Skermanella sp. TT6: one gene and its partner. The protein of the gene in region 1 interacts with the protein of each later gene in a pairwise test. Links are inferred from orthologs where the notes say so. Each region holds a gene or a part of one and is shown in the gene's direction. Other genes may lie near its edges. The genes, in order: IGS68_RS04025 and mntR.

Evidence for each region.
Region 2: the proteins of IGS68_RS04025 (region 1) and mntR interact in binary tests that used the Escherichia coli proteins (3 or more experiments, as listed by UniProt). The link is inferred for Skermanella sp. TT6 from one-to-one orthologs.

The regions. Positions count from the first base shown.
Region 1 is NZ_CP067420.1:863,678-866,907, reverse strand. The notes cover bases 22-2,933. They hold IGS68_RS04025 (methionine ABC transporter ATP-binding protein), read left to right. Parts: upstream 22-902; coding sequence 903-1,964; downstream 1,965-2,933. Other genes in these bases: IGS68_RS04015 (MetQ/NlpA family ABC transporter substrate-binding protein), read left to right, coding at 2,648-2,933; IGS68_RS04020 (methionine ABC transporter permease), read left to right, coding at 1,933-2,601. Outside these bases: more of IGS68_RS04015, read left to right, coding at 2,934-3,230. UniProt on the Escherichia coli protein: Part of the ABC transporter complex MetNIQ involved in methionine import. Responsible for energy coupling to the transport system. It has also been shown to be involved in formyl-L-methionine transport.
Region 2 is NZ_CP067420.1:5,682,248-5,685,477, reverse strand. What follows is about bases 202-3,113. They hold mntR (manganese-binding transcriptional regulator MntR), read left to right. Parts: upstream 202-1,402; coding sequence 1,403-1,825; downstream 1,826-3,113. Other genes in these bases: IGS68_RS26480 (ATP-binding protein), read right to left, coding at 2,534-3,113; IGS68_RS26485 (hypothetical protein), read right to left, coding at 1,932-2,129; IGS68_RS26495 (multicopper oxidase domain-containing protein), read right to left, coding at 202-1,174. Also shown: IGS68_RS26500 (ZIP family metal transporter), read right to left, coding at 1-44; more of IGS68_RS26495, read right to left, coding at 41-201; more of IGS68_RS26480, read right to left, coding at 3,114-3,230.

The DNA.
Region 1 (3,230 bases):
CGAGACCCATCAGGAAACCCGACCACAGGCTGCGACCAGCCTGTGCAGCGGCTTGGGCGCGATACCAGATCGGCTTAGTCTTCGCTGCTTTGTTGGCGTGTGCCACGGTGCTGTCGCTGGTATGCTCTTCCGGCGTCGCGCGACATTAGCTAGAGCGGTACCCGATCATGTTGAACCGCTCCGGTCCTCGCAACCGGCCGTTCCACTCGCCGCATTGTGTTGCGCCATAGGCGCAACCTACGGCTTGATGCAGGGCGGAGGTGATGCGGTCTGACGATCGTAGGTTGCGCCCATGGCGCAACGCATCGGATCAGCTGTCTCGGGCGGATCGACCTGATCGGGTACAGCTCTAACGTTGTTTTGCATTGTTTGATGCTAACCGAGATTCTCAGACACCATCCAGCATATCAGCCTGTGTTGCCCGGGATACTTGCGACGACTGGAAGATGGCGGAAATCGGCGGCTCTGCGTTTGAACGCGTTGCGACACGTTCCGGGAGACAGAGCCCCCTGAAAGCCTGATCCCTGGAAGGGGTTGGCTGGTTGGGGCGGCAGGATTCGAACCTGCGTATGGCGGTACCAAAAACCGCTGCCTTACCGCTTGGCGACGCCCCAGCCTTGAGGTGGGGCGGACCATAGCCACAAAAGCGTGCTTCCGCAAGCGGCTGCTTGGCACCATCTCCAGGTGCGGAAGGCCCGTCCGCTGGAGCTGGCGTCTGCACAAACCACATGGGAGATGCGTCGGAAATTCCATTTGACGCAACGCAGCATGTAATTATATAGCAATTCACAGCGCCGATTTGAGCACCAGCTTGCGGGCGCTTTATAAATGCAGCTAAAGAGCGTGGGGATCCGCCCGGCGTAGCTGCTGTGGGCGGATTTTTGTTTTTGCGGGGTATGGGGATGATCGAGTTTCACGGTGTCGAGAAGGTATTTCCCGGGCGCGGCGGCGGTCCCGAGGTTCGCGCGCTCGACGGGATCGACCTTTCCGTCGGCCGCGGCGAGATCTTCGGGATCATCGGCCGCAGCGGGGCGGGCAAGAGCACGCTGATCCGCGTGGTCAACATGTTGGAGCGGCCGACCGCCGGGCGGGTCACGGTCGATGGCGTCGACATGGCGGCGCTGGACGGTTCCGGCCTGCGCGCCGCCCGGCGCGGCATCGGCATGATCTTCCAGCATTTCAACCTGCTGTCGTCGCGCACCGTGTACGACAATGTGGCGCTGCCGCTGGAACTGGCCGGCCTGCGCAAGGCGGAGATCAAGGCGAAGGTGGAGCCGCTGCTCGACCTGGTCGGCCTCGCCGACAAGCGGGACCGCTATCCCGCCGAGCTGAGCGGCGGCCAGAAGCAGCGGGTCGGCATCGCCCGCGCCCTGTCCAGCGAGCCCAAGGTGCTGCTGTGCGACGAGGCGACCTCGGCGCTCGACCCGGAAACAACCACGTCGATCCTGCGCCTGCTGGCCGACATCAACGATAAGCTCGGCCTGACCATCGTCCTGATCACCCACGAGATGGCCGTGATCAAGGAGATCTGCCACCGCGTCGCCGTCATGGAGGCCGGCCGCATCATCGAGCGCGGCGACGTGTTCGACGTGTTCACGGCGCCTCGGCACCCGACGACCCGCAGCTTCGTCTCGGCCGTGGCCGGGGCCGAGTTGCCGGAGACCCTGGCTGCCCGGCTGGTGGCGGAGCCGCTGCCCGGCGGCAACCCGGTGCTGCGCATCACCTTCAAGGGCGCCATGGCCAACACGCCGATCATCAGCCAGATAACCCGGCGCTTCGGGCTCGACGTGAACATCCTGCATGGGCGGATCGATCATATCCAGGGCGCCCCGTTCGGCATCCTGGTGGTCGAGGCGGTCGGCGGCGCCGAGGCGGTGCAGTCCGCCATCTCGTTCATCCAAGTCAACAACCTGTCGGTAGAGGTCCTCGGACATGTCCCCGCAAGTCTACGCGCTGCTGGTTAACGCCACCGTCGAAACGCTCTACATGGTGGGTCTGGCAGCGCTGCTGGGTACCCTGCTGGGGCTGCCGCTGGGCATTCTGCTGGCGACCACCGGGCGGGGCGAACTGCTCCAGAACGTGGCGTTCAACCGGATCGCCGGCGTGGTGGTCAACGCCACCCGCTCCACCCCGTTCATCATCCTGGTCGTCGCGATCATCCCCTTCACCCGGCTGGTCGCCGGCACCTCGATCGGGACCTCGGCGGCGATCGTGCCGCTGACCGTGGCGGCGATCCCGTTCATCGCGCGCCTGATCGAGGGCGCCATCCGGGAGGTGGACCGCGGCCTGATCGAGGCGGCCGAGGCGATGGGCGCGACGCCGCTCCAGATCATCGCCAAGTTCCTGCTGCCCGAGGCGCTGCCCGGCATCGTGCTGGGCCTGACGCTCGCGGTGGTCAGCCTGATCGGCTACTCGGCCATGGTCGGCGCGGTCGGCGGCGGGGGCCTGGGCGACCTGGGCATCCGGTACGGCTACCAGCGCTTCCTGCCGGAAGTGATGGCCGCCGTCGTCCTGGTGCTGATCGTGCTGGTCCAGATCGTCCAGAGCCTGGGCGACCGGCTCGCCCGCAAGCTCAACAAGCGGGCCATCGGAACCCGCTGATCAAGACGAACAATCAATTCGACAGCCTGAAGAAAGTGGGACCCTCATGAACATCCCCTCCGCCAAGATCCTGTCCCGGCGCCTCGGCGCCGCCCTGGTCGGCGCCGCCGCCATCGCCCTCGCGGGCGCGGCCTCCGCCGAGACCGTCCGGGTCGGCGTTTCGGCCGGCCCGCACGCCCAGATCCTGGACGCGGTCAAGCCGATCGCCGCCAAGCAGGGGCTGGAGATCAAGATCGTCGAGTTCACCGACTACGTCATCCCCAACGCGGCCCTGGCCGCCGGCGAGATCGAGGCGAACTCCTTCCAGCACCAGCCCTACCTTGACAACCAGGTCCAGGACCGGGGACTGGACCTGGTCTCGGTCGGCAAGACCGTCGTGTTCCCCATGGGGATCTACTCCAACAAGGTGAAGAGCCTGGCCGAGCTGCCCGAGGGCGCCACCGTGGCCGTGCCGAACGACCCGACCAACGGCGGCCGGGCGCTGCTGCTGCTGGAGGCCGAGGGCGTGATCAAGCTGACCGAGGGCGCCGGGCTGAAGGCCACCCCGATCGACGTCGTCGAGAACCCGAAGAACATCCGCATCGTCGAGCTCGACGCGGCGCAGCTCCCCCGCTCGCTCGGCGACGTGA
Region 2 (3,230 bases), 4.8 Mb from region 1 along the record:
GGAGCTGCGACCGCCAACGCCAAGATCATGCGGCGGGTGGTCATGCGACCTCCCCCCGAACATCGAACAGGCTCATCCAGCCGAGTTCGACGAACTCGGACTGGTGCGCGTGGAACATGTAATGCCCCGGTTCGTGATCCTGGTATGTGAACTCCAGGATGCCGCGCTGGCCCTGGCACTGCGTGATGATGTCCACGGTCCTGAGCGTCGGCGTCAGCGTTGTGCCACTGTCGTAGTAGTCGAAAAAGTTGCCGTGCAGGTGAAGGCTGTTGATAGGATCGAACTCGGTCACGTTGACCAGGTAAATCCGGACCGGCCGCCCCCGGTCGATCACGATCGGGCGTTTGGAATAGGCATGCGCCACCGTATTGACGGCGTAAACCTCGTTCTCCTCGTCGAAGTTCGTGTCGAAGGCGTTCATGACCATGACAAACTCCTGCCACTCCCGGTTCTCGGGTGTGCCGAGCAGGCGGGAGCGGGCGACCGCTTCGTGCTCGGGATGGCGCGCCGGATCAGGATCCACGATGAAGGCACCGTACAGGCCTTTATGAATGTGGCGCTTCAGCGGAACGGTGTGGCAGTGGTAGAGGTGGCAGCCGAAAGGCCTGGCGTCGAACTCGTAGACGAATTGACCGCCAGGAAGGACGTCGCCAGCTCCCGGGACACCGTCCATCCGGGCGGAGTGGATGCCGTGGAAATGCATGGAGTGCGGGTGCGATCCGCGGTTCCGGAAGGTGATGCGGACCCGCTCGCCCTCGACGGCCCGGATGGTCGGGCCGGGGATGCGTCCGTTGTAGGTCCAAGCCGGAAAGAAAATGCCCGGGGCGATCTCGACTTCCTTGTCGATGGCCTCGACCACGAACTCGCGGCAAGGGCGCCCTTGGTCATCCCGGATGACTTCGCCGGTATCCCAGTCGGTGAGAAGGGTGTGTGGATCGAAGCCGTTCCGCGCGGTATCGACCTCACCCACGGTCATCATGCCGCCATGCGAGGCGTGCGCCGCCGAAAGCGCCGCCGACGGCTGGCCGTCTGTGATCGGCATCGCGTGCCCGGGGCCGTGCGTCTGGGCCGCGGCACCACCGAGGGCGAGCCGTGCGGCGTGCACCCCTCCCAGAAGGGCCCCTCCTGCGAGGAGCAAACGTCGCGTCACGGGCTGACCGAACAGGGACCTCATGCTCATCGCTCCTGTATTCAAGCCGACAAGGCCTTACTTCAGGCATTTGTCCGATGCTATAACATGTAGCAAGTGCTATAGTCGCGCCGAATCGACCCCTCGTCAACAATCCACTCGGAGGATCCGGAAGCCCGCTGGCATAGGTAGGGAACGTTGTGGCAGGATCGCCGGAACCGGAGGGAAAACCGAACAGTGATCGGAAGGAATGCGAGCAGAGTGCCGGAGGAGATGCCTGACGCGGACCGGCAGGCCGCGAACTTCCAGAGGGTCCGCGAGGCCCACCAGACGGAGTTGGCTGAGGATTATGTCGAACTTATCGCCGACTTGATCGACACAACCGGTGAAGCGCGCGCGGCTGACATCGCCCGGCGCCTGGGCGTCGCACATCCGACCGTGGTCAAGACCATCGGCAGGCTCCAACGGGAGGGCTTGGTGGCAAGCCTGCCCTACAGGTCGATCTTCCTGACCGAGACAGGACGCAAGATGGCCGAGCGCTGCAAGCGCCGCCACGAGGTCGTGGTGAATTTCTTGAAGGCCCTCGGAGTGACCGAGGAGACGGCGGAGCGCGACGCTGAGGGGGTCGAGCACCACATCAGCGAGGAAACCTTGAGGGCCTTCGAGCGCTTTATCCGCTCCAATCGTGTCGGCTGAGGAGGTCCGATGCAGTCGAAGGCGAAGCATGCTTGCATATTTCGGGTGAGATGGACCCCGTTGGTGAGACAATCGAGGTGGCGGGTTAAGCGAGAGTCCCGCGGGATCATTGCGCCGTGTTGATGCCGGGCATCGGTGTCGGCGCGAGTTGTAGGGTAATCGCTATCTTTTCAATATCCAAATCCTTGTTGTTGCTGATGCCGGTGGGCATGGGGCGAAGGTGAGCATCTCCTGGTTTGTCGAGCCTGCTCGGCAAACCAGGGGAGCGGAACCGTTCGGCGCAGCCGATCGCCCCGATGCGCATGGCTGCATCATGGTTCGGGTCCTCCGAGGCCCACCGGATACAAGGTTGCGGCGCGATGATCCGCGCCCGATGGCGGGCTCCCCTCGGACAGACGGAGCCCGACAACGATTACTGGCTTGACACCAAAAACCCTATACAAGCAATCACGCTAGATTTGTTGGCGGGCCTAGGAAGAGGGAGCTTATACGCTACCTTTTCTTCCAGGCTGGAGAAATTTATTTCATCCCCCAAACTGCATTCACTCCTATGACTTGGTTGCTGGCCGGTTGAATTAATCTAGGTTTGCCACAACGGTTCATGTCATTGCCCGCCCAACACGTCTTCAGTTCAACATCACAAGAAGCTTCGAGGCTAACGTAAAAATTTTTACCTTAAGGGTATTTCTCGCATAACTTGTTGTATTTCTAAAGGTTTTTTCTTGTCATGACTGCCTGGGCAAACTCCAGCAAGTCCATTGGCACAAACCCATGAGTTGTAATTTCATGACGACGATCCACTCCAATCACCGGCGCAAACGCATAGTGGATCTGCTCATAACGACGATAATTTGCCCCCAATTTCGTGCTCAGGAAACTCTCGATATGGGCACGTGACTTGGCGAGGCTCGCTCCGGTGTGCTTATCCGCCGAACGCTTGCAGGAGCCAAAGAGGATCCTCTCAGCATCGGTATCCACACCGATAACATCGATTTCGATGTTCGACAGCCCGGAGTCCGGCTTGTCCCACCAACCCTCCACCATCATGGTGAGGGATATGGGGCCCTTTCCGTTGGCGGAAGCCTGCCGCAGCACCTCGCGTATCATTTTTTCAAAAGCAAACCCTTCCAAGTTGGTGAGGCGTTCATCGGCGCGAACTACCGCGCGTTCGACCGGTTGGATCCGGGCTAGATCAGCGGCACGCCCAAGGGCGACTAGCCAGGCGGAGAGGAAGTTATCGGTAATGACATAGCGTGCATTGCGTTGGCGATCCGCCGAGAAGATCGGCTTACGCATCTCGATCATGCTGTACCGCTCGATCAGGATCTTTAAATATCCACCAAGCTGCTTCTCATCTCCTGCCTCAGCCTTGAACGCATCGCGTAGTTCCGCATGGGAACAAGGC